Regions from separate parts of the Pseudoalteromonas sp. APC 3691 genome, predicted to be linked through region 2. Evidence: predicted binding sites of a transcription regulator. Region 2 holds the regulator's gene; the other holds the start of a gene.
What was found. The regulator NrdR, encoded in region 2, represses ribonucleotide reductase genes. The targets are predictions, from matches to a motif close to AAACACNANATNTNGTGTTT.
Positions count from the first base shown of each region.

Region 1: nrdA (class 1a ribonucleoside-diphosphate reductase subunit alpha) is a predicted target of NrdR. The motif match lies at 9,809-9,828, and genes of this name have one in related genera.

Region 1 covers NZ_JASDCB010000003.1:4,454-16,408, forward strand. Annotated here, with positions in the region: gene QL998_RS01585 (alpha-2-macroglobulin) at 1-3,497, shown strand, start outside; gene pbpC (penicillin-binding protein 1C) at 3,478-5,859, shown strand; gene yfaE (class I ribonucleotide reductase maintenance protein YfaE) at 5,939-6,211, opposite strand; gene nrdB (class Ia ribonucleoside-diphosphate reductase subunit beta) at 6,211-7,341, opposite strand; gene nrdA (class 1a ribonucleoside-diphosphate reductase subunit alpha) at 7,407-9,689, opposite strand; gene QL998_RS01610 (HAD-IA family hydrolase) at 10,098-10,778, opposite strand; gene ubiG (bifunctional 2-polyprenyl-6-hydroxyphenol methylase/3-demethylubiquinol 3-O-methyltransferase UbiG) at 10,778-11,488, opposite strand; gene gyrA (DNA topoisomerase (ATP-hydrolyzing) subunit A) at 11,665-11,955, shown strand, end outside.
Region 2 covers NZ_JASDCB010000022.1:4,227-16,181, reverse strand. Annotated here, with positions in the region: gene glyA (serine hydroxymethyltransferase) at 1-791, shown strand, start outside; gene nrdR (transcriptional regulator NrdR) at 1,160-1,609, shown strand; gene ribD (bifunctional diaminohydroxyphosphoribosylaminopyrimidine deaminase/5-amino-6-(5-phosphoribosylamino)uracil reductase RibD) at 1,612-2,745, shown strand; gene QL998_RS09160 (riboflavin synthase) at 2,762-3,415, shown strand; gene ribBA (bifunctional 3,4-dihydroxy-2-butanone-4-phosphate synthase/GTP cyclohydrolase II) at 3,445-4,557, shown strand; gene ribE (6,7-dimethyl-8-ribityllumazine synthase) at 4,658-5,122, shown strand; gene nusB (transcription antitermination factor NusB) at 5,138-5,548, shown strand; gene thiL (thiamine-phosphate kinase) at 5,595-6,569, shown strand; gene QL998_RS09135 (phosphatidylglycerophosphatase A) at 6,566-7,051, shown strand; gene QL998_RS09130 (ligand-binding sensor domain-containing diguanylate cyclase) at 7,089-10,175, shown strand; gene dxs (1-deoxy-D-xylulose-5-phosphate synthase) at 10,248-11,955, opposite strand, start outside.

The DNA.
Region 1 (11,955 bases), on a different contig from region 2:
ATACCGGAACGTATTATGTATCGGTCCAACTTATTAAAAATAATAATAGCCGCGACCAATTAGGCAGCACTGAGTTTAAAGTTGAAGAGTTTGTACCCGATAGATTGAAAATTAGTAGTCAATTTTCTCAATCATCTGCAAAGGGGTGGGTAAACAGCTCAAAATTTAAAGCATTGGTGAGCCTTCAAAACTTATTTGGTACACCTGCTCAAAATAGACGTGTTACTGCTGATTTACATTTATCTCCAGCTGGTTTTTACTTTAATGAATACAAAGATTATGTGTTTTCTGATCCCCACAGTGAAGGAAAAAATATTAGACACAGTTATGAATCATTAACCGAAACCAAAACTGATGAACAAGGCAAGGCAGAATTTGATATTGACTTAACTCGCTATGAGGCAGGTACTTATCAGTTAAATTTTGCAGTACAAGGGTATGAAGAAGGCGGTGGTAAAAGTGTTCGTGCAAGCAGCTCGGTGCTTGTTTCACCCGTTGAGCAGTTAGTTGGTTATAAAGCCGATGGCGATTTAAGCTACATATCAAAAGAGTCAAAACGTGTTGTAAAATTTATTAATATTAATTCAGAAACTGAGCAAGTTGCTCGTGATGATTTATCGCTAAATTTAATAGAACAACAATATGTATCTACGTTGGTGCAACAAAATAACGGCACTTATAAGTACCAATCGGTTAGAAAAAACAAACAGGTATCAAGCAATCCGTTTTACATTAAACAAGATGGCGCAAACTACGAATTACCCACTGCTGAACCAGGTGATTACTTAATAGAACTCGTTGATGGCAAAGGGAATACCGTTAGTAGGGTATCATTTACGATAACCGGCACGGGTAACTTAGCGGGTAAGCTTGAAAAGAATGCTGAACTGCAAGTTCAATTAAATAAACCGGATTACAAACCGGGCGAAACAATTGAAATAAGTATTGTAGCGCCTTATGTTGGCTCGGGTTTAATTACAATTGAAACTAATAAAGTACACGCTTTTAAATGGTTTGAGAGTAAAACAACAAGTAGCATACAAACCATAACGATACCTAAAGGGATAGAAGGCAATGCGTATGTTAATGTTTCATTTGTTCGAAGCCTTGAATCGAAAGAAATATTTACAAGCCCATTAAGCTACGCAGTTAAACCATTTGCGATTGATCGTAGTAAACGCGCAATAGATTTTGACGTAAACATACCTGATAAAGTAAAACCAGGTGACGATTTAGTCATTTCATATAGTGCCAAATCACCTTCACGTGTTCTGTTATTTGCTGTAGATGAAGGTATTTTACAAGTGGCAAATTATCGGACGCCAAAGCCGTTAAATCACTTCTTACAAAAACGTGCTTTAGAAGTTAGTACTATGCAAATTGTTGATCTTATTTTACCTGAATTTAAACTAGTGCAAGAGCTTGCAGCTGCGGGTGGTGGTTATGCTGACTCAATGGCAATGAACCGCAAGAGCAAGCAACTTAACCCGTTTTCTCGTAAGGTACAAAAACCAGTCGCATTTTGGTCTGGTATTTTATCGGCTGATGCTAAAACGAAAAAACATACGTTTACTATCCCAGATACTTTTGCAGGTCAGGTACGTGTAATTGCTATTGCCGTAAATGACGAGGGTGTTGGTGTTAAAGAAAGTACAACACTTGTGAAAGGGCCCTTCGTATTAACTCCTAATGTATTAACGACAGCAGCACCAGGCGATGAGTTTAATATTGTACTTGGTATTGCTAATGGTGTTGAGGATTCAGGTAAACAACTGCCAATTACGGTAGAAGCGCTTACTTCAAGCAACATTGAAATAATAAGCGATAAAAAATTAACGCTAAATATTGATGAAAAATCAGAAGACACATTAACGTTTAGAGTGAAAGTGCTTGATAAGCTTGGCGCTGCATCAATTACATTTACTGCGTTATCGAGTGACAATGTTAGCCAACGCACGGCAACGTTAAGTGTGCGCCCTGCGGTTGCATTTGTTAGTAGCTTTGAAAGTGGCTTTAGTGAATCAGGTAAAAAAGAAATAGCGGTTTCGAGACAGCTATATCCTAACTTATCACAAAATAATATTACCGCTTCACAAAGCCCGTTAGCGCTTGTTGATGGTCTTATTAGTTATTTAGATAACTTTCCTCATATGTGTACCGAGCAAGTAGTGAGTAGTGTGTTTCCGGTGCTAAGTTATTTAGAACACCCAAGTTATATGGGCGATGTATCTTATAAACATGAGCGTATAAACAACTTAATAGATACCCTTCGTCAACGTCAGTTACCTGATGGCAGATTTATGTTATGGCCGGGTAATTCTAGTGCATCTATTTATTCTTCTCTTTATGTTATGCATTTTTTATTAGATGCAAAAGAAGCGGGCGTAGCAATACCTTATGATATGTGGAGCAGTGGTTTTGAAGGTGTGCGCAGTATAGCGAGCGGATCTTTAGAGGCGAATGACAGAAACCGCGCTTATGCCATTTATTTGCTAACACGACAAGGTGAGGTAACAACTAATTACTTATCTGATTTAGAAAAAAGTGTAAATGCGAGTAATAGCAAAGTATGGCAACAAGATATAACGTCCGCGTTTATGGGCGCAACTTATCAGCTATTACGTGCAAGCGACAAAGCGCAAGCACTGATCAATAGCTATAAAATTGGGCAAGATACCCAGCACGATAATTGGGGCGCTTACGACTCACGTTTAGCTCACGACGGACAGTATATTTATTTGTTATCAAAACATTTTCCTGCTCGCTTAAAGCAGTTAACTAAAGATGATTTGTTTAATGTCGTTGACCCTATTTTTAAAGGAGACTACAACACGTTGTCGTCTGCTTGGTCTGTACTTGCTATGACGGCATACTCAAAAGTTGCGTTATCACAAGCCCAGCCTGAAGATGTAAAAATAATGGCAACAACGACAATGGCAGAAAAAAAGGCATTAGACGTAACCTATACACCTTATCCTAAAGCCTCGTTTTTAAATGACGTTAAAACGCTTGATGTATTAGCGCCACCTCGCTCATTTTACATGATGAGCCAAGCTGGTTTTGATACAAACGTGCCACAAAAGTCATTAAGTAATGGTTTAGAAGTTGTCAGAGAATACCAAGACGATAAAGGTAATGTGATAACCACCGCTGTTCAAGGTCAAGAACTAAACGTTGTATTACGAGTGCGTAGTACAACGGGTAAAAATATTTCGGATGTTGCTGTTATTGATTTACTACCTGGTGGGTTTGAAGTACTCAGAGACAGCGTTCGCAATAGTTATAATCGCTGGACCTCTGATTATAAAGATATACGAGAGGATCGCGTTATATTATATGGCAGCTTTGGCGATAGCATGACTGAGCTTACTTACAAGATTAAGGCTACTACATCTGGCAGCTTTGTAGTGCCATCGGCTTATGCTGAATCTATGTATGATTTAAGTATTAAAGCGCACTCAAAATCGGGTCGTTTTGATGTTACCGCCGCTAAATAAAAAGTTTAGTTTTATAATAAAAACGGCTTTTTTTACAACAGCACTGCTTGCAGTGCTGTTGAATTTGTTTACTCCAAAGCCTGATATTACCCAGCCCAATGCTTACTCAACGGCTTTTTACGATAGCAGTGATAAATTACTTCGTTTAAATTTAGCCGCAGACGATAGATATAGATTATGGACGCCAATAGATAAAATCCCTTTGAGCGTTCAACAAGCTACTTTATTGTATGAAGACCAAGACTTTTATGAGCATATTGGTATCGATTTTATTGCTTTAATAAATGCGTTTTATACTAGCTATATTAAAAGAAGTCACCGAGTCGGTGCGTCAACAATAACAATGCAAGTAGCCCGGTTGCACTTTGGGATGAACACGCATGTTATTTTTGGAAAAGTAGAACAAATACTTCGAGCGCTACAAATTGAGAGACACTACAGTAAAAACCAAATACTCGAGGCGTATTTTAACTTAGCGCCTTATGGATCAAATATTGAAGGTGTTGGTGCAGCCAGTTTAATTTATTTTAAGAAACCAGCTATTGATCTTAATTTACCTGAGTCATTATTACTTAGCTTAATCCCGCAAAACCCAACCAAACGAAATCCCATTAAAAAATCGGCTAAACTGGTATTGCTAGAAACAAGAAAAAAACTGTTTACTCGTTGGCTTGAAACCCACCCAGACGATAAACATTGGCTAGCAGCTATGCAATTACCGATAAAGGTATATGCCTCTTCAGACTTGCCTTTTGAAGCTCCACATTTTATTGATAATTTACAAAGCGAGTACCCGCACCTAAAGCCTGGAGAATATAAAACGTCGATAGACCTTAATTTACAAAACTTACTTCAGCGCCATGCAAGAAATTACATTAATCGCAGGCATAGAGACGGGCTTAGTAATACGTCTGCTATTTTACTAAATTATAAAACTATGGAAGTAGTTGCTGAATTAGGCTCTGTGGATTTTTTTAATAATGACATTAGCGGTCAAGTAAATGGTGTAAGAGCTAAACGTTCACCAGGTTCAACCCTTAAACCATTTATTTATGCGCTTGCTATAGACGAAGGGTTAATTCATCCATTAACGCTTGTAAAAGATGCCCCCAAACGCTTTGGAGGATATACACCAGAGAATTACGATCAGCAGTTTTTAGGGCCTATATCGGCTACTGAATCGCTAGTGCTGAGCCGTAATGTGCCTGCTGTTAATTTGATGTATCGCTTACAAAAAGTTGGGCTATACGATTTACTCGTTGCAGCCGATATTAAAAAGCTTCAGCCCAAAGAGTTTTATGGTTTAGCGCTTGCGCTGGGCGGCAGTGAAGTAACGATGCTAGAGCTCGTTAAGTTATACGCCATGTTAGCTAATTTAGGGGTGTATAAGGATGAAGTTATATTAAAAAAAGACGCCACTGTTATTAACCAAAACAACCCAAATAATCAAAACAATCATATCAAGCAACTCATCAGCCCAGAGGCAGCCTACCTGACTTTACAAATGCTAAGTGAAAATAGTGCAGTTGATGAAATCTCATTTCAAAAAGAAAGAAGACAATCATACCCTGTATATTGGAAAACAGGTACTTCATTTGCTTTTCGCGATGCATGGTCAGTAGGTATTGTTGGTCCGTATGTTTTAGCTACATGGGTGGGTAATTTCTCAGGAGAAGGGCACCCATCTTTTATTGGGCGACAAGCAGCCGCGCCTTTATTTTTTAAAATAATACGTTCATTAGATAGTTACGGCTTAATCAAAGGCAATATAAAACCAGGTGGTTTAAATATTACAGAAGTAGATATTTGTTCAACAACAGGTGATTTACCTAATGTGCATTGCCCTAAAACAGAAAAAGGACTTTTTATTCCAGGTAAGTCGCCAATTAAAGTGTCCGATGTACATCGTGAAATTTATATTGATAAAGTATCGGGATTACGTGCTTGTCAGTATGTTGAATCTACAACTACAAAGGCAGTTTATGAATTTTGGCCATCTGACTTAGTCAGATTATTTAAACAAGCAGGCATTGTTAAACGCCAGCCTCCACCTTATTTAGATTCATGCTTAATTAATGACACGAGTACACGAGGCTCAGCACCGAGTATTACATCCCCGAGTAATTTAATTAGCTACACGATAAGAGCCAGTAAATTGAAAAAAGAAGGCCTGCCTTTTAGCGCAATCACAGATACAGATTCACGTATTTTATATTGGTTTGTAGATAACAGCTTTGTTGGTAAAGTAGAGCGAGATACGCCTTTTTTCTGGCACCCGCAAGTAGGCGAATTTGACGTAAGAGTGGTTGATAATTTAGGGCGTAGCGCATCAGTTTCAATGCGTGTAAAGCTCGTTCAGTGATACGTAAATAAGCTAAAGAGCTAGTTATCGGGTATTAAACAATTAGATTGGCGTTTATAAACTGTATTTAGCGTTTAGACTACTTTAAATTAATACTTACATTGCCATTGGGTTTACAGCAGCACAGGAGTATTTCGCCTTCGCGCACAAATGCAAGGGGCTCTTCGTTATATTCAACACTACCTGACACTAACGTTGCTCTACAGGCGCCGCAGTAACCTTCGCGGCATTGGAATGCAACGTCTATTTTCATGGATTCTAAGCACTGTAGAAGAGAAGGGCAGCCAGCGGTAAATTCTATACACTGGCTGTTTTCTGCAAGCGTTATGCTTGCAGTAGACTTGTCACTCATTATAAATCAAAATCACCAAATTCTGATGCATCAACTTGAGAGTCTATTTGACCAACAAGGTATGAGCTAATTTCTGCTTCTTGAGGCGCTACTTGCACGTTATCAGACACTAACCACGAGTTTATCCATGGGATAGGGTTACTGTTATTTTCAAACTGTGCTGGCAAGCCAATGGCAGTCATACGTGCATTAGTAATGTATTCAACGTACTGACATAAAATATGCTTATTTAAGCCAATCATTGAACCATCTTTAAATAAATACTCAGCCCACTCTTTTTCTTGCTCTGCAGCATCAACAAACATTTTAATCGCTTCGTCGCGGCACTGGGCTGCAACAATCGCCATTTCTGGGTCATCTTTACCGTCTTGCATAATGTTTAAAATATGCTGAGTACCCGAAAGGTGAAGTGCTTCATCGCGCGCAATAAGTTTGATGATTTTAGCGTTACCTTCCATCAATTCGCGCTCAGCAAACGCAAACGAACATGCAAAGCTTACGTAAAAGCGAATCGCTTCAAGAATATTTACCGACATCATAGCCAGGTAAAGTTTCTTTTTAAGCTCAAACAAATTCACGATAACAGTTTTACCGTTAATCTCGTGTTTGCCTTCACCATATAAATTGTAAAGCGATACAGAGTTGATTAAGTCGTCGTAGTATTTAGTTACGGCATCAGCACGTTCGCTAATTTTATCGTTGCTAACAATGTCATCAAAAATAAGCTCAGGTGCTTGTGTTACATTACGGATAATATGCGTGTATGAGCGGCTGTGAATTGTTTCACTGAACGCCCATGTTTCTATCCATGTTTCAAGCTCTGGTAGCGATACAATTGGAAGTAGAGCCACGTTTGGCGAACGACCTTGTACACTATCAAGTAGTGTTTGGTATTTTAAGTTGCTTAAAAATATATGCTTTTCGTGATCTGGTAATGCTTGAAAGTCTAAACGGTCTTTACTTACATCTACTTCCTCAGGACGCCAAAAGAAAGACAGTTGCTTTTCAATTAACTTTTCAAAAATTGGGTATTTTTGTTGGTCGTAACGAGATACGTTTACAGTTTGGCCAAAAAACATTGGCTCTTGCATTTGGTTATTATGGTTTCGGCTAAAAGTAGTATAAGACATGTTTATCACTCAAAAAACTATCAGAAAAAGCGGGCTAAATGCCCGCTTAAAATAAAAATCAGCAGTTATATTTTACACGCGCCGCCTTCACAATCATCATCTTCCACTTCTGGAGTATCTTCTTGTGAATCTGAGGCGCCATCGCGAGTATTGTGGTAATACAAGGTTTTAACACCTAGTTTGTACGCGCTTAGTAAGTCTTTTAATAAGACTTGCATAGGTACTTTACCGCCTTCGAACTTGTTTGGATCATAATTTGTATTTGCAGAAATTGTTTGGTCAACAAATTTTTGCATTATGCCAACAAGCTGCAAGTAACCATCGTTTGATGGAATGTCCCATAGTAACTCGTACTGATCTTTTAAACGCTCATACTCAGGAACAACTTGTTTTAAAATACCGTCTTTACTTGCTTTAACGCTAATATGTCCACGTGGTGGCTCAATACCGTTAGTTGCATTAGAGATTTGCGACGATGTTTCTGATGGCATTAATGCACTTAGTGTTGAGTTACGCATACCGTGCTCTTTAATATTTGCACGTAGTGTATCCCAGTCAAGATGAAGTGGCTCATCACAAATTTTATCTAAATCACGTTTGTACGTATCTGTTGGCATAATGCCTTGAGAGTACGTTGTTTCGTTAAACTTAGGACATGCGCCACGCTCTTTAGCAAGCTCGTTTGATGCTTTCATTAAGTAGTATTGAATAGCTTCAAAGGTTTTATGTGTTAATGCATTTGCGCTACCATCTGAATAACGCTTACCGTTTTTAGCTAGGTAGTAAGCGTAGTTAATCACGCCTATTCCTAGTGTACGACGACCCATAGTTGCATTTTTAGCCGCCGGTACAGGGTAGTCTTGGAAATCAAGTAAGTTATCAAGTGCGCGTACTGCAAGTTCAGCTAGCTCTTCAAGCTCATCAAGTGACTCTATTGCACCTAAGTTAAACGCAGAAAGTGTACAAAGCGCAATTTCGCCTTCTTCGTCATTTACGTTGTTAAGTGGCTTAGTTGGCAATGCAATTTCTAAACATAAGTTAGATTGGCGAATTGGCGCAACTTTAGAAATAAATGGGCTGTGTGTATTACAGTGATCCACATTTTGTAAATAAATACGACCTGTACTTGCACGTTCTTGCGCAAACATAGAGAAAAGCTCAATGGCTTTAATACGTTTTTTACGAATAGACTCGTCTTGTTCGTATTTTACGTAAAGTGCGTCAAACTCAGCTTGGTCTTCAAAAAATGCATCGTAAAGGCCAGGCACATCTGATGGGCTAAATAATGTAATGTAGTCATCTTTAATTAAACGAGAGTACATTAGTTTATTAAACTGTACGCCGTAATCAAGGTGACGAACGCGGTTGTCGTCTACACCACGGTTATTTTTAAGTACAAGTAGGTTTTCTACTTCTAGATGCCAAAGCGGGTAGAACAAAGTTGCAGCACCGCCGCGTACACCACCTTGCGAACAACTTTTAACAGCTGTTTGAAAGTGCTTATAAAAAGGAATACAACCTGTATGGTACGCTTCGCCGTTACGAATATGGCTACCTAAAGCACGAATTCGACCAGCGTTAATACCAATACCTGCGCGTTGTGATACGTATTTAACGATTGCAGACGATGTAGCGTTAATTGAATCAAGGCTATCGCCACATTCAATTAATACACACGAGCTAAACTGGCGAGTAGGCGTACGGACACCTGACATAATTGGCGTTGGTAGAGATATTTTAAATAATGATACCGCGTCGTAAAAACGTTTAATGTAATCAGTACGTGTTTCACGTGGGTAGTCAGAGAATAAGCTTGCTGCTACTAAAATATATAAAAACTGTGCACTTTCGTATATTTCACCCGATACACGGTTTTGAACGAGGTACTTGCCTTCAAGCTGTTTTACAGCTGCGTAGCTAAAGTTAAGATCGCGAGAATGATCAAGGTATGCATCAAGCTCGTCTAATTCTTGCTCTGTGTAATCTACTAATAAGTGAGCATCGTAGCGTTTATCGCCAACCATTTTTGTTACGTGGTCAAATAAACGTGGTGGTTCAAATTGACCATACGCTTTTTTACGTAAATGGAATACAGCTAAACGTGCAGCTAAGTATTGATAATCAGGCGATTCTTTTGAAATCTGATCCGCTGCTGCTTTAATGATGGTTTCGTGGATGTCTTTGGTACGAATACCGTCGTAAAACTGAATATGCGATTTTAATTCAACTTGCGAAACCGAAACGTTGTTTAAACCTTCGGCGGCCCATTCAATAACGCGATGGATCTTATCCAGATCAAGTGGCTCTTTGCGCCCGTCACGTTTGCTTACAGATAACTGTTGGTTCATTTGCCTGTATTCCTTGGGAATTATGTATTTTGACCAATGCTTTATACCTCGCCGAAGCAAGGTACATACTCATTTATTATAGGTTTCACCATATTGGCGAATTTAATTGAATAACATTTGGCCACAATATCTGGTGTTGTTCAATTTAGAGATCACAAGATAGTGTGGTCTGAGTTGTTTTGCAAGGGACATAATTGCCCCTATTTGTGGATAACTTTGGGATAACGCATTTGTGTTAGTAGACACTCACCTTCGAACAATCATTTAAGTTGAAATATGCAAAAATCAACTAATGATCTGCTAAATTTACGCATTTTAAAAATAAATTTTGACTGCTTTTTTTATCAGCAAGCTTTGTGTGAAAACTAACACAATCACAATATATAGTGTTTAATAATTAACATGACACTATATATGGTTAAAACCGTCAATTGGACTTAGCCAGTTAAAATTGGCTTCCCAAGCTATCGCTTCATCTTTACTTGGGATGTAACCCCAAAGAGCCGTTGCGGTATGCATACCTGCGGCTTTGCCTGCTTGTATGTCGCGCTGTGCATCACCAATGTATAAACAGCGCTTTGGTTCTACTTGCATGAGCTTTGCACAATGCAGCAGTGGTAAAGGTGATGGCTTAGCTTCAGTTAAGGTGTCGCCACTTATTACTACACTGGCATTTTTCAATGCGGGAATAGCTGCCACTAAAGGATCGGTTAAAAAGCCAGGCTTGTTAGTCATGATCCCCCACTTGATCTTTTTCTGATCAAGGGCGATAAGTAACGATTCAACTCCGCTGAAGCAATGCGTGTGTTTTGCTATGTTTGCAGCGTACTCGTTAACTAATTGCTTTATAAGCTCGCTTTGGTGTTGTTTGTCCCATAACTCTTTAAAACCAGCCTCTAATAATGCGCCTGCGCCGTTAGATGCCGCAGGACGGTATACATCACTACTAACTGGTTCTATTTCATTGCTAATAAGGACTGCGTTTAAAGCGGCACCTAAATCATCAGCGGTGTCGAGTAGGGTGCCGTCTAAATCAAATAAAAATGCATCGTACTCAATAATGGATAAGGGGGCTTGAGAATTAGCCATTAAGCTAACTTCTCAAAATAAAGTATGTAATTTACGCTAACGTCACTATTGAGCGTATATTGCTTTGATAGTGGGTTATAAGAAAGCCCTGTACTTGCACGGACTTTTAAACCGGCTTGCTCTGCCCATGAAATAAGCTGTGCAGGTTTTATAAACTTTTTATGGTCGTGTGTACCTTCAGGTACCATTTTTAAAAGTTTTTCAGCGCCAACAATCGCGTATAAATATGCTTTAGGTGTTTTGTTAAGGGTTGAAAAAAACACATCTGCGCCTGGTTTGGCAAGTGCGGCTACAGCATGAATGATAGATGCTGGGTCGGGAACGTGTTCAAGCATTTCCATACACGTTATTACATCAAAGCGCTCAGGGTACTGTGTTGCAAACTCTTCTGCAGGCACTTTTATATAATCTACATTTACGCCAGTTTCTAAACTGTGCAACTTAGCAACAGTTAAAGGCTCTTGCCCCATGTCGATGCCAGTTACTTTTGCGCCCATGCGCGCCATGCTTTGGCTTAAAATACCGCCACCACAGCCAACGTCGAGTGTTTCTTTATCGAATAGGCCTTGCGTTTTATTTGCTATAAAGTCTAAACGTAACGGGTTAATTTCGTGAAGAGGTTTGAATTCTCCGTCTAGGTCCCACCAACGCTCAGCGATGGCTTCAAATTTTGCTATTTCTGCGTGATCTACATTTTGATGTTCGGTCATAAAATACTTCCTCGTCAATCTGAGGCCATTATATAGGGCTAAATTGATAAATCGCAAAGTTTTGCGCCTGTAAATTAAAATTAATTGTGATAGCATGGCTGTTAGAAATAATAACAATACTCTTAATACCCAATACCGGGTTGTTGAGAGCTGATACTGAAGGAATGTGATATCAAATGACTGATCTCGCCAATGAAATTCTGCCAGTCAATATTGAAGACGAGTTAAAAAACTCCTATTTAGATTACGCAATGAGCGTAATAGTAGGACGTGCATTACCAGACGTACGTGACGGCTTAAAACCTGTTCATCGCCGCGTTTTGTTTGCAATGAACGAGCTTAGTAATGACTGGAACAAGCCTTACAAAAAATCGGCCCGTGTGGTCGGTGACGTAATCGGTAAATACCATCCACACGGCGACAGTGCAGTTTATGACACGATAGTTCGTATGGCTCAGCCATTCTCA
Region 2 (11,955 bases):
ATGCACAAGTTGAAGCACTAGCACTTGAGCACAAACCAAAAATGATCATTGGTGGTTTCTCAGCGTACTCAGGTATTGTTGATTGGGCTAAATTCCGTGAAATTGCTGACAAAATCGGTGCTTATCTGTTTGTTGATATGGCTCACGTTGCGGGTTTAATTGCGGCAGGCGTTTACCCAAGCCCAGTTCCTCATGCACACGTTGTAACTACAACTACGCATAAAACACTTGCAGGCCCTCGTGGTGGTTTGATTATTTCTGCATGTGGCGACGAAGCAATCTACAAAAAGCTTAACAGCGCTGTTTTCCCTGGTGGTCAAGGCGGTCCTTTATGTCATGTTATTGCAGCAAAAGCAGTGGCATTTAAAGAAGCACTTCAACCAGAGTTTAAAGTATACCAAACACAAGTTGTTAAAAACGCAAAAGCAATGGTCGCAGTTATGCAAGAACGTGGCTACAAAATCGTATCTGACAAAACTGAAAACCACTTATTCTTACTCGATTTAATCGACAAAGATATTACTGGTAAAGATGCAGACGCAGCCCTTGGTAACGCTAATATCACCGTTAATAAAAACTCAGTGCCAAACGATCCACGTTCACCGTTTGTAACATCTGGTTTGCGTATTGGTTCTCCTGCAATTACTCGCCGTGGTTTTAAAGAAGCAGAATCAAAAGAGCTTGCTGGCTGGATTTGTGACGTACTAGATAACATCACTGATGAATCTGTACAGGCGCAAGTTAAAGAAAAAGTTAAAGCAATTTGTGCAAAATTACCTGTTTACGCTTAATTGCATAAGCAGCAGTAATTGAGAGCACATAGGCTAAGGGCCTGTTTATCTTTCGAGGTTTAATTTGCAGTAGTATGTTTGGTTTTTAGGCAAGGCAGAGTCTATGTAGTGTGGTTACTCCACACAAATAGGCGATAACGCAGCATAAATGCCAAACATGCACTGCCCTCGGGTTCGTCCTAGGGGCGATTTACTCTTTGTTGCTCGGTTTTTACTTAGCCCACTAGGTTACAAACCTCGCGCCGCGATTAAATCGCCCCTAGATAGAACAAATTTAATCCTGAAAGGTCAACAGGCCCTATTTTTTTGCTAAGATAAAAGACCGCTATTTAGCGGTCTTTTTTGTTTTAAAACGGAAGTACCGAGCTATGCATTGTCCATTTTGTACCGCAAAAGATACTAAAGTTATTGACTCACGCCTTGTTGGCGGAGGCCATCAAGTTCGCAGGCGTCGTGAGTGTAACGACTGCCACGAGCGCTTTACTACATTTGAAGGCGCTGAACTGGTTATGCCTCGTGTTATTAAACAAGACGGCAGCCGCGAACCATTTAACGAAGATAAATTATTAAATGGCTTAAATCGCGCACTCGAAAAACGCCCAGTGAGCACAGAGCAAGTAGACGAAGTTGTGAATATAATAAAATCGCAGTTGCGTGCTACAGGCGAGCGAGAAATTTCAAGCCATTTGGTTGGTGAATGCATTATGGAAGCCCTCAAAAAGCTCGATAAAGTAGCGTATGTAAGATTTGCCTCTGTTTATCGCTCGTTTGAAGATATACGCGAATTTGGCGAAGAAATTGCCCGCTTAGGGGAGTAACAATGCAAAGCCAAGTTCCTTTTACTGAACATGATGAAATGTATATGGCACGCGCCATAGAACTTGCCAAAAAAGGCCGGTTTACTACCACACCTAACCCTAATGTTGGCTGTGTTTTAGTTAAAAATAATCAAATAATTGGTGAGGGTTTTCATCAATTAGCAGGTCAAGGCCATGCAGAAGTAAATGCACTGGCTGTCGCTGGAAAAAATGCACAAGGTGCAACGGCTTATGTAACGCTTGAACCGTGTAGTCATTATGGCCGTACGCCACCGTGCGCCGAAGGCTTAAAAGCTGCCGGTGTGGTAAAAGTAATTGCCGCTATGGTTGATACAAATCCACAAGTTGCTGGCAAAGGCCTTAAAATACTGAGCGACGCGGGTATTGACGTTGCTTACGGGTTACTCGAATCACAAGCTCGCGCACTTAACGTTGGCTTTTTTAAGCGTATGGAACAAGGCTTACCTTATGTGATTTGCAAAATGGCAGCGAGTATTGATGGTAAAACGGCGCTTAAAAATGGGCAAAGTAAGTGGATCACAAGTCCTGCTGCTCGACAAGACGTACAATTATACCGAGCGAAAAGCTGCGCTATTTTAACCGGTGCCGATACAGTGCTAGTAGACGATGCTAAACTTAATGTGCGACTAAGTGAGCTGCCTTGCACACTGCCTACTGATTTGCCGCTTCGCCAGCCCGTGCGTGTTATAATTGACTCTCAAAACCGTTTAACACCTGACCTTGCTTTATTTGAAATCCAAAGTGATGTAATAATATTTACGACTAAGGTTGATAAATCATTGCAATGGCCGCATTTTGTAAAGCATATTGAAGTCAGTGAAAGTAACGGTAAAGTTGATTTACAAGCCGTTTTAGAAAAACTTGGGCAACTGCAGTTTAATAATGTTTGGCTTGAAGCTGGCGCAACACTTGCTGGTAAAATGACAGAGCTTAATTTAGTTGACGAGTTTGTTTTTTATTTAGCGCCTAAACTAATGGGCCATGATGCAAAAAGTTTAGTTAATTTTCCTGAATTGACGAGTATGCAAAACACCGTTGATTTAACATTTAATGAATGTGCGCGCATTGGTGACGATTTACGTATCACCGCGTCAAAACTCATTAAAATCACTTAATAAAAAGAGTAGTGCTATGTTTACTGGGATAATAGAAGCCACAGGCAAAATTGCTTTATTACAAAAAAAACAAGGCGACTTAGCCATTCGTATCCAAAGTACTGATCTTGATATGACAGACGTAAAGTTAGGTGACAGCATTGCAACTAATGGTGTTTGCTTAACTGTAGTTGATAAACATATTGATGGTTTTAGTGCGGATTTATCTAATGAGACGATTAGTTTGACCGGTTTTGCTCACTATGCTTTAGGACAAACGGTGAATCTTGAAAAAGCCATGCAACCTGTTTCTCGTTTAGGCGGTCATTTAGTGTCTGGCCATGTTGATGGTATCGCAACAATTACAAGTATTACAGCAAACGCCAGAGCAACAGAATATTGGCTTACAACTGACGAAAATTTAATGAAATACATTCCTTACAAAGGTTCGGTATGTATTGATGGTATAAGCCTGACAGTAAACGCTGTAGAGGGTAATAAATTCAAATTAACAATTGTCCCACACACGAGTGAGCAAACCACAATTGCTCATTTTAAAGTAGGTACCCAAGTTAATTTAGAAGTCGATCAAATTGCACGTTATTTAGAGCGCCTTATAAAGGGTGCAGAGCAACCAACGGGCTCTGATATTTCGATGAGCTTACTCGCTAAAGCGGGTTTTATTAAATAACGAAACTGACAACTTACACGAGCAAATTTATGAATTTACACAGCGCGCAAGAAATCATCGACGATATTAAAGCCGGTAAAATGGTTATTTTAATGGATGATGAAGATAGAGAAAACGAAGGCGATTTAATAATAGCTGCTGAGCATATTAGCGCAGAAGCGATTAATTTCATGGCTACCCATGGCCGTGGTTTAATTTGTTTAACCATGACGCAAGAGCGTTGCGAGCAACTTGATTTACCGTTAATGGTTAAAAACAATGGTGCAGCATTTTCGACTAACTTTACAATGTCGATAGAAGCATCAAAAGGTGTTACAACCGGTATTTCAGCAGCAGATAGAGCGCGTACAGTGCAAGCGGCTATAGCTAAAGGCGCAGTCCCAAGTGATATTGTTCAGCCTGGACATATTTTTCCTATTATGGCGCAACCTGGTGGCGTATTAACTCGCGCAGGACACACTGAAGCTGGCTGTGATTTAGCGCGTTTAGCTGGGCTTGAAGCATCATCTGTTATTGTTGAAATACTTAATGCTGATGGCACTATGGCACGCCGCCCTGATTTAGAAGTTTTTGCGAAAGAGCACGATATTAAAATTGGCACCATTGCTGATTTAATAGAATACCGCAACTTAAACGAAACAACAATTGAGCAAGTAGCAAAATGTAAGTTACCAACTGTTCATGGTGAATTTGATTTAGTTACTTACAAAGACACAATTGACGGCCAATTACATTACGTATTGCTCAAAGGCGATATAAAAGATCAAGAGCCGACAAATGTACGTGTACATTTGCAAAGTACCTTTAACGATATTCTACTTTCAGACAGAAGTGCTGACCGTAGCTGGGGCCTTTCAGAAGCAATGGCTTATATCGCTAAAAATGAAGGTGCTTTAGTTATTTTAGGTAAGCAAGAAAGCACTGAAGAGTTAGAGGCAACTGTGAAAGCATTTGCAGCAGCTGATGCCGGCGAAAGCGTTACGCCACGTAAATTCAAAGGTACATCTCGTACTGTTGGCGTAGGCTCGCAAATACTTGCCGATCTTGGAATTAAACAAATGCGATTAATGAGTCGCCCTAAAAAGTACCATGCACTTTCGGGCTTTCATTTAGAAGTTGTTGATTACGTTGAGCCACAATAAGCATCACGCTTAAACTAGGCTATTATTTTATTTTTATGGTATGATGCGCAGCAATTTTTGCGCAATCGCAACCGCTTGAACTTATTTTTAGGGTTATCAAATGAAAATTATTGAAGGTAATAAGTACGCTCCAGGCAAAAAATTTGCCATTGTCATTTCTCGTTTTAATGACTTTATTGGTAGCAGCCTCCTTGCAGGTGCTGTTGATGAGCTAAAACGCACAGGTGGCGTATCAGATGACGACATTACCGTTATTTATGTGCCAGGCGCGGTAGAATTACCTTTAGCGGCTAAACGCGTTGCGGCAAAAAAAGAGTATGATGCAATCATCGCATTAGGCGTAGTGATCAGAGGTGGTACACCACACTTTGACCTAGTTGCTGGCGAATCAAACAAAGGTCTTGCGCAAGTATCACTTGAGTATGATATCCCGGTTGCATTTGGCGTATTAACCACAGAAAGCATTGAACAAGCAATTGAGCGTGCTGGCACCAAAATGGGCAATAAAGGCGGCGAAGCTGCTTTAGGCGCGCTTGAAATGGTTAATGTGTTAGATAAAATTTAAGTTTAAGGAATTTTTGTGAAACCAGCAGCAAGACGTAAAGCACGTATCTTAGCACTCCAAGCCGTTTATTCTTGGCAAATAAGTGGCAATTTAATTGCCGATATCGAACAACAAATGTTGATCGAAACAGACGTTACTAAAATTGATGTTGAATACTTTAAAGATCTAGCGACGGGTGTTGCTGTAAATTACAAGCAACTAGACGAAGCTGTATCACCACATTTAACACGTCCGTTTGATGACTTAGATATGGTTGAGCGTGCAATTTTACGTTTAAGCAGCTATGAGCTTAAGTTCCGTGAAGACGTACCTTATAAAGTTGCTATTAACGAAGGTATTGAGCTGGCCAAAATTTTTGGCGCTGAAGACAGCCATAAATTTGTAAACGGTGTACTTGATAAAGCTGTTAAGCATTTACGCAAGTAAGTAAACCGTTAAAGAGGGGAGCCGGCATAGGCCGGCTTTTTTGTGTATGAAGGAATTTGAATTAATTAACCGCTACTTTAAAGGTCGCGGTATCACCCGTCGTGATGTAAACCTAGGTATAGGGGATGATTGCGCTTTAGTAACCGTTCCACAAAACTGCCAACTTGCCGTTACAACAGACACTCTTGTTGCTGGCGTACACTTTTTTGATGATATTTCCCCTCGTGCATTAGGTCACAGAGCGCTTGCTGTTAATTTAAGTGATTTAGCGGCCATGGGCGCTGAGCCAACTTGGGTTTCAGTTGCGTTAACTTTGCCAAGTATTGACCCACAGTGGATTGAAGAGTTTACTGATGGCATGCATGAAATTGCTGAATATTTTAATGTGCAGATTATAGGTGGCGATACTACTCAGGGGCCATTAACTATTACTATTTGTGCGAAAGGGACTGTGCCCGAAGGTACTGCACTTCGTCGTAGTGGCGCAAAAGTGGGTGATTGGATTTATGTTACGGGTCCGCTAGGTGACGCTGGACTTGCAATTGAGTCTCGCAAGCAAGGTATAAGTATTGAGCCAGAGCATTTAAAGTACGTAAATAAACGCTTTGACTTTCCAACCCCACGTGTTGCTGCAGGGCAGGTATTACGAGGCCTAGCATCATCGGCTATTGATGTGTCGGACGGCTTAATCGCTGATTTAAGTCATATACTCGATATGTCACAAGTAAGTGCAGTGGTGAATATTGAAAGTATTCCAACTTCAGATGCGATGCAAGCAAGCCTTGATTTTAATCAGCAGCTGCCATTTATTCTCAGTTACGGTGATGATTACGAATTAATTTTTACGGTCCCTGATAGCAATAAAAGTATGTTAGAAATAAAGCTACGCCAGTATGGTGTAGATGCAACATGCATTGGCCAAGTTAAAAGTGGCGATGGCCAAATTGAGCTTTTACACAACGGTGAAAAGTTTGATTTTGAACCGCAGGGTTTTGAGCACTTTGCAAAGGAGCTGGTTTGAACAATAACCGCAAGTTTAATTTAAAGCGTCCACATCAGTTTTTTGGTCTGGGCTTTGGGACTGGGCTTGCCCCTAAAGCGCCCGGTACATTTGGTACATTTGCTGCATTGCCATTCATTTTTATGACCATGTATTATCCGTTATGGCTGCAAATTGTATTTGCCGTTGTGATCAGTATATTTGGTATATGGGCGTGCGGTAAAACGGCTGATGATTTAGGCGTGCACGATCATCCTGCTATTGTATGGGATGAAGTGGCGGGTTATTACATCACTATGATTGGCGCAGCACTTAACTGGCAAACATTACTCGTAGGTTTTTTGTTATTTCGCTTTTTTGATATAGCAAAACCCGGCCCAATCCGTATGCTAGACAAACGAGTACATGGCGGTTTAGGTATAATGGCCGACGATATACTTGCGGGTATTTTTTCGCTTATATGTTTACAAGCGTTAATAAAAGTGGGTTTACTGCCCTTTTAATTTTTATATTTGATTTGTTTAACTAGGTGGCAGCAATATGATGCGATTTTTACTGGTTTGTGTACTTATGTTGTGCGCGACGCCAAGTTGGGCTTCAATTACTGATTACGTAGTTAAGCAATGGAATATAAAAGATGGCCTACCGTCGCAATCACTTAAAAGTGTTGTGCAAGATCAGCAAGGCTATATGTGGCTTGGTACGCAATTTGGTTTAAGCCGTTTTGATGGTACAACATTTACAAATTACAACACGCAAAATAGTCCATTCTTGCCTAGTAATGGTGTTAATAAGCTTTTAGTCGATTCTAGTGGTTTGTTATGGGTAGGCACTAAAAGTGGCTTGGTAGTTATTAACCCAGCCACATTTGCAGCACAAGAATTTAATATTAAAGGTCCAGTAAGGGATATTCTTGAGGACTCTAAAGGTAGCATATGGATTGCGGCCAACGGCTTATACTATGTAGATAGAGGGCAAGTTGATTTACGCACTGAAGTAAATGGTCCTCTACCTATTGTTAATGCTACTGTGATCACACAAATAGTTGGCTCTGTTAGCCAAATGGCACTCTCTCCTGAAGGCATTTGGCTGGTTAATGATCGTCATTTATTACGCCTTACAAAAAACTCATCAGATTTTTCTAAACTACGTTTAGAGCTTACCGCAAAAATATCTTTACCAGAGCGCTTAGCGCAAACCATAGTGCACGATTTATCATTTTTAAATGGTAATTTGTATATAGCTTCTGAGCTAGGTGCATACTTTTTAGATTTAGATGACGAGCTAAGACCTTTTCCTCTACCTAATGCAAATAACTCAGCCGTTTATAAGTTTATGAGTGATACCGATGGTGGCTTGTGGGTTTCGACCTATGGACGCTTATTATTCAGAGATAAAACCGGTGAGTGGCAATGGGTAGAGCCTAGCCAACTCGATCAAAGTATATGGTTTGCTGATATTTTTAGAGATGATAAAAATAACGTTTGGTTAGCAAGCTTTAGTGAAGGCTTGTGGCTTGCTCATGAAGGACGAGTCGAAAGGCATTCAGCAGTTTCAAACATGACCGAATCTGTTATGGCTATTAGCCAAGCACCCGATGGTAAACTGTGGGTTGCGAATAAAAGCGGCATTGGTTATTTCGATTTAGATAAAAGTTTTATTAATTTAGTCCCAAGTAGTAAATATGGATACGCATCAGTACACGATCTACAATTTGATGGTGAGCGATTATATATAGCCACAGGGCGCGGCTTATTTGTTTTTGAAAACAAGACACTTTACACCGTCCCAGGTCGAGCACTTCGCGATAATCCGGTATTTGCAATAAGTCGCTCTAGTAAAGGCGGCTTTTGGATTGGTACCGGACGCGGTTTATATCGATTAAATTATGCTGGTTTAACGCCTTTTGCCTATAACGCTTTTTTAGGTAGTAAGTTTATTACCTACGTATTAGATAAAACAAACTTTGGTGTGATTGGTACTAGTAAGGGCGCATATTACTTTACAGACCGTGGCATTGAAAAAATTGGCGACCAAACAACACTTGAAAGCGCATACGTAACTAGCGTGCTACATATAGATGGCGTGGGTATTTTAATCGGCTCTCTTAACGACGGGCTTTTTTACAGAAGTACGCAAGGGCAATGGCGTCAGCTCGATGCAGCTAATGGTTTACCGTATGGTTCTATATTTAGCCTAGAATATGATGAAAAGTTAAAGCATGTTTGGGTAAGCACCATGAAAGGTGTTTACAGAATGCCTGTAGAGCAATTTAAAACAGAAATAAAAAGCTTAAAAGTTGAAGAAGTAATTTCATCTTTTGACCGTCAACTTGATGGTAAAGCGAATCAATGTTGTAGTGGACTTGGGCATGATGCGGTAGCAGACACCGGAAATTCTATTTGGTACCCAAGCTTACAAGGTGTTGTTGAAATACCTAAAAATGTAGAGCTATTTGGTGTGCTTGCATTAAAGCCAACAATAGAGACAATAACAACGCCACTTCGTCATTTAACTACCGCTGCGCTTGGTAAAAAACCATCATTAGAAACAGACGAGCGTGATATAACGCTAACTTACACAGCTATTGATTACTATGCACCAAACAGCATTGAATTTAGATATAAACTAAGTGGCTTAGATAGTGATTGGCGCTATGCAAATACGCGACGTGAAGCTATTTATACTAACTTGCCTCCTGGCTCGTTTTTGTTTCAATTAGAAGCTAAGCGCCAAGGTGAAGACTGGGCTAAAGCGCAAGATGTAGAATACGGTTTTGTAGTGCCTGAGCGCTTTGACGAAACAATTTACTTTAGGCTTTTAATTACCAGTGGTTTTATTTTGCTTTTTTATCTCATTTTTTGGGTGTTTAGAGCACAAGAGCGCAGAAAACAAGAAGCATTAGAGGGCTTAATCACTGAGCGTACCTTAGAGCTTCGCCAAGCTAATGATAAATTAGGCCAAGTGAATTCACAGCTTAAATTAGTGAGTCACTCAGATGAGCTAACAGGGCTACGTAGTCGCCGCTTTTTGTTTGATCAACTCCCTAAAGATATTGAGCACTTTCAACGTAATTCACAGTCGCTGCAGGCACAAGGTAAGTCACTGGTGCTGGTAATTATTAACTTTGATAACTTCAGCCGTATTAACGATGCGTATGGCCCAATTGCAGGTGATAGCTGCTTACAGCAAATGGCTGCATTGTTAAATTCGCGTACGCAGGGCTCTGACTATGTGGCACGTTGGAGTGGTGATGAGTTTTTACTATTATTACGTGATTTTAAATGCAATAAAATAGACAGCTATGCTTCAGATCTTTGTAAAGTAATAGCGGCTAATTCATTCCAATTACCAAATGGAAAAACAACTAATATCACGGCATCAATTGGTTGGTCATTTTATCCATTACCACTTTTGGGTGGGCAGGTAATTAGCTGGGAGACATCTATTAACCTAGCAGATATTTCATTGCACCAAGTTAAAAAGCGCGGTGGTGATGGTGTTGCAAATATTACGTTTGATGATCAGCTTGATGCATTTGAGTTTGAACAAAATTCTAACGTTGATCAACAATTAGGTATTTTACAAAGCAATGGCCTAGCTGATATTAAAGTGTGGATGCGCTGATCAGCAATATTTGATATTAAAAAGGAGCCTAGGCTCCTTTTTTAATATGCTCAACTTTAGATGTATAGGAAGTTAATTAATAAACGCTTTAATAGCGGTTAATATTCCTTGCTCGCCTAACCCCATTTCATCGTGCATTTCATCTTGAGTGCCGTGTTTAATAAACTCATCAGGAATACCTAAGTTAAGGATATTAATATCAGTTTTTTGCGTTGCTAAGAATTCGTTAACTGCAGAGCCGGCACCGCCAGCAATCGCATTATCTTCAAGCGTAACAATTACATCGTGGCTAGTTGCAAGCTCATTTAAAAGTGCGGTATCAAGTGGTTTAATAAAACGCATATTAACAAGCGTTGCATCTAATTCATCTGCAGCAAGCTGTGCATTTTCAAGTAATGTACCGAACGATAAAATGGCAATTTTACTGCCTTTCTTAATTGTATCTGCCTTACCTATTTCAAGCAGTTGCATAGTGCTTTCAATGTCTGCAGTACCTGCACTACCTCGAGGATAACGAACTGCAACAGGGCAGTTTGCTTTATAACCGGTGTATAGCATTTGGCGGCATTCGTTGGTATCGCTTGGTGCCATAATTACCATATTTGGAATGCAGCGCATAAAGCTTAAATCGTACGCACCTTGGTGAGTTTCACCATCGGCTCCAACAATACCAGCGCGGTCAATGGCAAATAATACAGGTAAGTTTTGCAGTGCAACATCATGTATTAATTGGTCATACGCACGTTGTAAAAAGCTTGAGTAAATAGCAACAACAGGTTTTAAACCTTCACAGGCAAAGCCAGCGGCTAAAGTAACGGCATGCTGCTCAGCAATAGCTACATCAAAGTATTGATCTGGATGCTCTTTAGAAAAACGTACCATGCCTGAACCTTCGCGCATTGCAGGCGTGATAGCCATTAACTTACTGTCTTGTTCGGCCATATCACATAACCAATCGCCGAATACTTTTGAAAAAGTAGCAGCACTAGGTTTAGATTTAGGTAGGCTAGTTGTGCTCGGATCGAATTTTGGTACACCATGATAGCCAATAGGATCGGCTTCAGCCGGTTTGTAGCCCTTACCTTTTTGGGTTTTTATATGTAAAAGCTGTGGGCCTTTTAAATTACGCATATTACGTAATGTATCTACAAGCATGTTTACATCGTGACCATCAATGGGACCAATGTAATTTAGGCCTAATTCTTCAAAGAAGGTACCCGGGATCATCATGCCTTTAATGTGCTCTTCCATTTTACTGGCAAGTTGCTTTACCGGAGGCACTCCTGAGAGTAACTTTTTACTACCTTCACGAATGTTAGTATAAAAGCTACCTGATAAAATTCGAGCAAAGTGATTTGTTAATGCGCCAACATTTTCAGAAATCGACATTTCGTTATCATTTAAAATAATAAGCATGTCTGATTTTACATCACCTAAATGATTCATCGCTTCAAATGCCATGCCTGCGGTTATAGCTCCGTCACCAATAATGGCTACAGACTTTCGACCTTTACCTTCTTTTTGTGCAGCAATAGACATACCTAAGGCAGCTGAAATAGAGGTGCTTGAATGGCCTACGCTAAACGTATCGTATTGGCTTTCATCGCGAAAAGGAAAAGGGTGTAAACCGTCTTTTTGGCGAATGGTGTGCATTTGCTCGCGACGACCAGTAAGAATTTTATGCGGATAAGCTTGATGACCCACATCCCAAACTAGGCGATCGTCTGGAGTGTTATAAACATAATGCAGGGCAACGGTTAGTTCAACCGTCCCTAAACCA